2 regions of the Glutamicibacter sp. Je.9.36 genome follow, and region 1 is predicted to be linked to the other one. Evidence: riboswitches for the same ligand, from Rfam matches in the RefSeq annotation. Region 1 holds a riboswitch; the other holds the start of a gene.
What was found. A riboswitch is a leader RNA that binds a small molecule or an ion and turns the genes downstream of it on or off. The one in region 1 is predicted to bind S-adenosylmethionine.
Positions count from the first base shown of each region.

Region 1 (3,960 bases):
CTTCTTCTTCCTCTTCAAAGAGCAGTGCGTCCTTCGGGTTCAGTCCGATCTCGGCGCCGAGCCGGGCGAAAAGGAACCCGGCATCCACGTCAGGCAGGGTCTTGGAGAGCGACTGCTGATCTACCTCAACGAACTTGAAGCCCTTGGGGTTCTCCAGGATGTCGTTCTGCGACAAGTGGATCACGCTCTTGCCCTCAGCTACCTTCAGGACACCGGCCTTATCCAACAGGGCCAGGGCGCGTCCGTTGTTGGCGGTATCCACGGGCAGTGCGATGGTCGCACCGTTGGGCAAGTCCTTGATGTCGTCGTATTTCTTCGAGTACACGCCGGCAGGTGAGCTGTACATGTAGAAGGCCGGCTCCACGTCGACGTTCTGATCCTTCTTGAACTGTTCCAGGTAAGCGCCGTGCTGGAAGAAGTTGGCATCGTATTCGCCATTGGACACCACGTGGTTCGGCTGCACGATGTCGGTGACATAGGTAGCTTCCAGAGTCCAGCCCTTTTCGGCCAGCAGCTTCTGGGCGATTTTGGTTGGTTCCTGCGATGGGGCCGATTCGGTGACAATAACCTTGATGGTCTTGTCACCGGTGCCGGCCGCCTGTCCACCTGCCAGGCCGCAAGAAGCCAGCGCGAGAAGTGCGGCGGAGCCGGCGGTGAAAGTTAAGAAGGTGCGGCGAGAGAATGCCATGGTGTTGTCCTTTGCTGAAATGCGAGTTGAGCGGGTTTTGTGTTTAGCGCTTGTCAGCGGCGCGCGATAGCCGAGTTCCGACGAACTGAACTGCATGCACCAGCAGGATCATCAACACGATGGCTAGCAGCATGACTCCGGTTTCATAGCGGTAGTAGCCGTAGCGGATTGCGAAGTCGCCGATACCGCCTCCGCCGACCAGTCCGGCCATGGCCGAATACGAGATGAAGCTGACGGTCATGATGGTGATGGAAGACAGCAGTGCAGGCTTGGCTTCGATCAGCAGCACTTCACGGATGATCTGTCCCCGGGTGGCGCCCATGGCCTGCGCTGCTTCGACAACGCCATTGCCAAGCTGGCTGATGTTCTGCTCCACGAACCGGGCGAAATAGGGGATCGCGTTGATGGTCAGCGGAACGATAACCGCCGCGGTGCCAATGGTAGTTCCCACAACGAATCGGGTGAACGGGATGATGGCGATCAGCAGGATGAGGAATGGGAAGGAACGGATTGTATTGACCAGCCCGTCAACGATTCGGTGCAGTCGCGGACGTGGGCGCAAACCGTTGGGAGACATCGAGTAAAGCCAAATGCCCAGCGGGGTTCCCAGGAGAATCGCGATCGGGATGGAAACCAGCAGCATCGCAAAGGTCTGCGCCATGGCGACCCAGATTTCCGGGGCAAGTTCGATGATGCGGTCAAGACTGAAAGCTGCTGCGTTGCCGTTGCTCGTGGCTAGCACTACTGACGTGAAATTCATTGGTAATCCAGGTTCTCTATACGCGGGCTACGGTGGCAGCGACGGCTTGGTCCTGCTTTGGCTGGCGGTTAAGCGTGATTTCGTCACTGATCAGGTAGCGGCCGATTGGCGTCACTGGTTCAAAGCCTGGTTCTCGCAACGAGCTCAGGGCGAACTCTTCAACTACCGCTCCGTCTTCCATGACCGAAACCTTGTCGGCAATGGCCTTAATAACGTTCATCTCGTGGGTGACGATGACTGTGGTGATGCCAAGGCTGGCGTTGATGTCACTGAGGTATTGCAGCACCGACGTTGTCGTTCTGGGATCCACGGCACTGGTTGGCTCATCGCACAGCAGGACCTTGGGCTCGGTGACCAGCGCGCGGGCAATGGCGATGCGCTGTTTCTGGCCGCCCGAAAGCTGTCCTGGATAGGCGGCAGCCTTGTCAGCGAGGTCCACAATGGACAGCGCTTCCAGCGCACGTTCACGGCGTTGCTTTTTCGGAACACCAGCGAACTTCAGATTCAGCTCGACGTTCTGTTGCGCGGTGCGATTGTTCAGCAGGTTGAAGTGCTGGAAGATCATCCCGATCTCATGACGCTGCTTTCGCAGGTCTCCTTCACTGAGCCCGGTCAGTTCGACGCCATCCACGATGACCTGGCCCGACGTGGGACGCTGCAGCAAATTGATATTGCGCAATAGCGTTGACTTTCCGGCACCGGAAAATCCGATAATTCCATGGATGGTTCCGGCCTGGATTTCCAGCGAGACATCCTTGACGGCCGTGAATTGATCTTGGCCCTTGCCGAAGGCGGTCGTTACGTTTTCAAGACGAATCATCATCGCTCCCTTGGTGCTTGGTTATGCGGAGCGCACTTCGCGAAAATCATCTGCATTCCACAGATTTTCCGTCGCGAAGTGAAAGTACTCCATCGGTTCTGGCTGTAGCACCGCTCCCTCTCGGGTGGTTGCTGCGACGTCGTTGAGCCAGATCTCTCAGTCGCTCTGGATGGTGTGCGTTCGGTTGTACGAGCCGAACAATTCAAGTCTGGAGTCCATGCCCGCAGGCCGGCAAACGTTACTTCAATCGGCGTCATCAAGTCATAGTCCGGACGGACCCACGCTGAAATCACGCAATAATCCACGTAGCAATCTGACACATTTCGCTACTTCCCCTCTTTGTGACGAAAGCCTTGCAGTTTCTGCCCATCTCTCGCTGGCTTGTGCCAGCAATCTTGGGTGGGGAATTCAGCGATGCCTACGGTGGTTGTAGTGGAATGCAGACCAACGAGAGGACCCCATGAAGATCGCAATTACCGGTGCCACCGGACAGCTTGGAAATCTAGTCATCGACGCGCTGCTGGCGCGCGGGGCGAATGCCGCTGATCTGGTCGCAATTGGCCGCTCCGAGCAGAAGCTGGAACCGCTGGCAGGCAAAGGCCTGGAAACCCGCGTTGCCGATTACAACGCCCAGCCAACTCTCGTGTCCGCACTCGAAGGCATAGACAAGCTGCTGCTGATTTCGGCCAGCGAGGTGGGCCAGCGCGTTGCCCAGCATGAGAACGTCATCAACGCGGCCAAGCACGTGGATGTCTCGCTGATCGCCTACACCTCAATTGCCAACGCCCTGTCCGGCGGCATGAAGCTCGCCGAGGAGCACATCGCCACCGAACGGCTGCTGGCCGGATCCGGCATCGACTACGTGCTGTTGCGCAATGGATGGTACATCGAGAACTACACCGACCAGCTGATGGGCTACCTCAACAGCGGCACGGTGCTCGGTGCCGCCGGCGACGGCAAGATCAGCGCTGCCGCCCGTGCAGACTACGCGGATGCCGCTGCGGCCGTGCTGCTTTCCAAGGAAGACCAGAACGGCAGGATCTACGAGCTGGGCAGCGACAAGCCATTCACCCTCGCCCAGCTCGCTGGCGCGGTTGGCGCTGCCGCCGGCCAGGACATCGCCTACCAGGAAATGGATCCCGGACAACTGGAAAAGATCTACGCTGATGCCGGCGTCCCCGGACCGTTCGCGCACATCCTCGTCGATACCGACATGCGCATTAGAGAAGGAGCACTGGAAGTGAACTCCGGGGAGCTAGCACAGCTGATCGGCCGCGCCCCGGCTTCCTTGGGCAAAGTCATCAAGGACAACCTGGACAAGTAGCCCAGGTGCACTAGGGTTCCAGCGGGCAGGCACTGGCGGCGATCGAGGCCGCGGTGCCTGCCCGCCGCTTTAACGAGTCACAACCCGGAATATTCGCGCGGCAATGCCGAAATTGCCGCGCAAACCCATGGTGCCGCGTGTCACAACCGCGTGGCGAGTTCCCGCTCCCGTAAATTTGCGCATACTTCATCCCCACCTGCAGAGGAGATCAAAGCATGCCACGAGTACGTTCAAGATCAGTTGCCTGCGCGGCAGCCATCGCCTTGGGCCTGGGAGCTTTCTCAGCGCTTCCGGCGAGCGCCGAACCACGGCACACCCAGAAGGACCCGACCGCCGTCGGCACTGGAGGCGCAGTCTCGTCGGTCGAT
Region 1 covers NZ_JBCPSN010000004.1:263,012-266,971, forward strand. The annotation lists gene AAZQ98_RS12165 (MetQ/NlpA family ABC transporter substrate-binding protein) at 1-688, opposite strand, end outside; gene AAZQ98_RS12170 (methionine ABC transporter permease) at 732-1,448, opposite strand; gene AAZQ98_RS12175 (methionine ABC transporter ATP-binding protein) at 1,465-2,268, opposite strand; SAM riboswitch class I at 2,355-2,444, opposite strand; gene AAZQ98_RS12180 (NAD(P)H-binding protein) at 2,729-3,592, shown strand; gene ggt (gamma-glutamyltransferase) at 3,808-3,960, shown strand, end outside.

Region 2 (3,960 bases), on a different contig from region 1:
TTCATCAACGGTGTCTTCGATGATGTCCGAAAGGCGCACGTAGTCTTCACTGCTGCGGTTCTCGGCGACCTTGTAGACCTCTGCCTGGGCTTCGTTGACGATTGCGTCAACTTCACCGTCTGGCGAGTAGCCCATCTGGACAATGCGCGTTCCGGCGTCAACCAATCGGCGCAGCACGGCGCGTTCGCGCACGATTTCTGCGTAGTACCCGGCGTTGGCTGCAGTTGGAACCTGCTGGATGAGATTGTGAAGGTAGGCGGCGCCACCAATGCGCGAGATTTCGCCGCGCTTGGTCAGCAAGTCGGCTACGGTGACCGCATCGGCTGGTTCGCCACGACCGTAGAGGTCGACAATCGCCTCGTAAATCGATTCGTGGGAGGGACGGTAGAAGTCGGTGCCGCGAATGGATTCAACGACGTCAGCAATGGCGTCCTTGGAGAGCATCATGCCACCGAGGACCGACATCTCGGCCTCGATATCCTGTGGCGGCTTGCGCCCTGCGTCGGAATCTCGTCCTTCGTAAACCGGCTCAGCACTCATTGCAGACACTTCCATCCCCTATTGACCCGCTGGGAAAAATTATCCTTGCCTCATGGCAACGCTTCATCGTGTCAGTCGATACGGACATTTGGATGTCAGGCGCCTGTGGATATTTCTCTCCCGAACCCAACACTAGGGCTGTTATTAACAGGCGTAAACCTCATTATCCACAGAATATGTGGATAACACTCCTCTACCTGTGGAGTTCCCTGTTCACAGTCTGGGGAGAACTCTGTGGATTACCCCACTCTACGTATCATTAATATCTGTTGACTTGGTTGTTTGTATTCGCACACCTGTGGACAGAAACTTAATTCATTGAAGCTCACGCCAACCGGCCCAAGGTTATCAACACCCTTAATCGCCCAGTTCCCGGGGTTTTTCACCCTTTGTACACATTTGTCCACGTCTTGTCCACAGTTTTGTGGATAACCTTGTGGATACTGTTGAATTTACAAAACCCTAAGTCATCGCGGATTAAATTCGCCAGCAAGGCCGGATCTTCCAGTAGTCCACAATCGCCGAGGGTTTCTGCGTTCGGGGGCGGTGGATAACTTAATGTGTGCAACGACTCGGCGGGCGAACCTGAATCAGCGACTGGGCTGCCGGCGCACTCTCGCCACTTCGCGTCCGCGACGCGCGCCAGTGAAGACCCCATAAAGCGCCGATTTCATTTGTGATGCGCAGCCTTTGCATGGCTCGGAAACCCCATCCGAGGGTTGCCGGCAATTCGCTGCCGCTCTGGTCCAGCGTGCAGCGAGGATCCATGAGCTACCTGCGCGGTTCTGTTCGACGGCCCAGGCGGGTGGCGGATATGGCGAGTTCAAGGTTTCTCGCGACAGATACTTTGATGACGAGGTTATCGCCAAATGCCTGGGGCGGCTGGGCATTGCCGGTGTCGAGGGCTGCGGGGAACGGCTCAACCCGCCTAACCGGAATTCAAAAAGCTCCGGCCAGATCGATGTTTTGATCTGGCCGGAGCTTTGGAAAATGCGGAGCGCTTATACGAGCTCAGGAATCGGCAGCGAATGGAACCGCGAATCATGGAAGATCTGTGGCGAGTGCTCGGAGGTGCGGTGCCCGTGGACTTCCATCAGGACTACCCAGTGATCCCCCGCTTCGACCTCGTTGTAGATCGAAGTCTCCAGCCACAACGTTGAGTCGTTGACGAAGAGCGCGCCCTGATCCGAGGAATAGGTATCGATTCCGCGGAACCGGTCGCCATTCTTCGACGCAATCTGAGCGCAGACACCATCATTGCGTTCACTCAGCACTGAGACGCCGATGCGGCCAGCTTCGCGCAGCTTTGGCCAAGTGTTCGAGGACTTCTGCACGGCGAACATCACCAGTGCAGGTTCGAGGGAAACTCCCACGGTAAACGATGAAGCGACAATTCCGGTCTTCACGCCATCCAGTTCTGCACAGAGGGCGGCTACCCCTGATGGATGCTGAGCGAAAACCTTGCGCAGGGTCAACGGGTCAAGTTCAAGATTCAATGACATGGCTCGATTCCTTTGGGTCTTGCCCACCGCGCAGTAGCCTGCAAGCATTGGCTTCTCGTTACTCGAAGCCGCTTGGGCTGAAGTTCCGCGCCGTGTGCGGTACTTGTTCCAGCACATTTTGTGTGGAACCGAATCCTCACCTGGAGCACCCCACTACCGTTGAGAGGGTTGCCGATCAGCAAGCCAGGGCTTATAGCTGATGCTCTTGATTCTGTTTAAAACGATATGGCTCATGACGAACAGCCGTCAAACATTTCACTTCGCAAATCGCAATATTCGACGCAATATTCGATCCAAGGCCCCGTTGGAAGTCCTTGGGCAGTCTTTTATTCGCCATGCGCCGCGCTTCTTGAACGCCTCGACCCCCATGATCGCAGCAGGCTTCCGCCGCTCTTGATTCGGCAGAACACTAACGCCTCACCTGGGCTCGGGGCCCTGGCGCGAATTCCCTACCGCCCACCGTAATGAAACTTGGTTTCCCGGCATGACGCTGAGGTTCATGCCACTATTGGTCATGGAGTGCATTGAGTCACACTCCTGCTTATTGTTCTCCGTAACCATCGATGACGATTGAGGAATAGCCACACCATGGTAGAGATTCAGGCCAACCATTCAGAATTGACCCCACTGCGCTTCTTGGAACGCACAGCCGAGGCCTATCCGAAGAAGATCGCCGTCATCCATGGAACTCGCAGCTTCTCCTATGAAGAATTCGAAGCACGGGTGCACCGCTTTGCCCAGGCGCTGAAGGCTCGCATTGAGCCGGGCGACCGCGTGGCCGTGCTGGCACCGAATACTCCCGAAATGCTCATGGCGCATTACGCCGTACCGCTGGCAGGCGCAGTCCTCGTTGCCCTGAACACCCGACTCTCGGCCCACGAGCTGCAATACATCATTGATCATTCTGCTGCCAAGCTGATGCTTGCCGACACAGAGCTGCTGGAGAACACGAAGACCCTGCGCCGCGAGAACCCAACGCTGGAGGCGCTCATCGAGATCACCGATGACCAGTACGCCGGAGAACGTCCGGACGTGCCCGTGGACGCCACCTTGGACGAGCTAATCGCACAAGCCTCGGATGAAAGACTTCCCTACGCCATCGCCGACGAGCGGGCTCCGATCACTCTCAATTACACTTCGGGCACCACCGGCAAGCCGAAGGGCGTGCTCTACTCGCACCGCGGCAGCTACCTGAACTCGTTGGGCGAAGCGCACCACCAGGGCTTCACGGCCAAGACCCGCTACTTGTGGACCCTGCCGATGTTCCACTGCAACGGCTGGTGCACTCCATGGGCCGTCACCGCAGCGGGAGGAACGCACCTGTGCCTGCGCGGCGTGCGCGAAGATTCCGTTTGGGATGCCATCGAGGATCTTGGAACCACCCACTTGTGCGGCGCTCCGACCGTCTGCTCCATCATCGCCGACTCCACCCGCGCCCACCAGCTCGATGCGCCACTGCGCATCACCACCGCAGGCGCTCCCCCGTCCCCGGCAATCATCTCCAAGCTGCAGAAGCTGGGTATCGAGGTAGTCCATGTATATGGCCTCACCGAGGTATACGGACCGTACACGGTGTGCGAGTACCAGGATGAGTGGGATGCCCTCGATGGCCCGGACCGGGCCGCGAAGCTCGCCCGCCAAGGCGTTGGCATGATTACCGCCGAGTCTGCACGCATTGTTGACGAGAACATGAACGATGTCCCGGCGGATGGACAGACCATGGGCGAAATCGTGCTGCGCGGCAATAACGTCATGATCGGCTACTACCGCGATGAAGCGGCCACTACCCAAGCTTTCCATGGCGGCTGGTTCCACACCGGCGATCTGGGCGTCATGCACCCGGATGGCTACATCCAGGTGCGCGACCGGGCCAAGGACATCATCATTTCCGGCGGCGAGAACATCTCCACCATCGAGG
Region 2 covers NZ_JBCPSN010000001.1:793,176-797,135, forward strand. The annotation lists gene dnaB (replicative DNA helicase) at 1-540, opposite strand, end outside; gene AAZQ98_RS03685 (flavin reductase family protein) at 1,542-2,042, opposite strand; SAM riboswitch class IV at 2,137-2,253, opposite strand; gene AAZQ98_RS03690 (long-chain-fatty-acid--CoA ligase) at 2,631-3,960, shown strand, end outside.
Region 2: it holds a riboswitch for S-adenosylmethionine, as region 1 does, so the genes downstream of both, AAZQ98_RS03685 (flavin reductase family protein) here and AAZQ98_RS12175 (methionine ABC transporter ATP-binding protein) in region 1, are expected to answer to the same signal.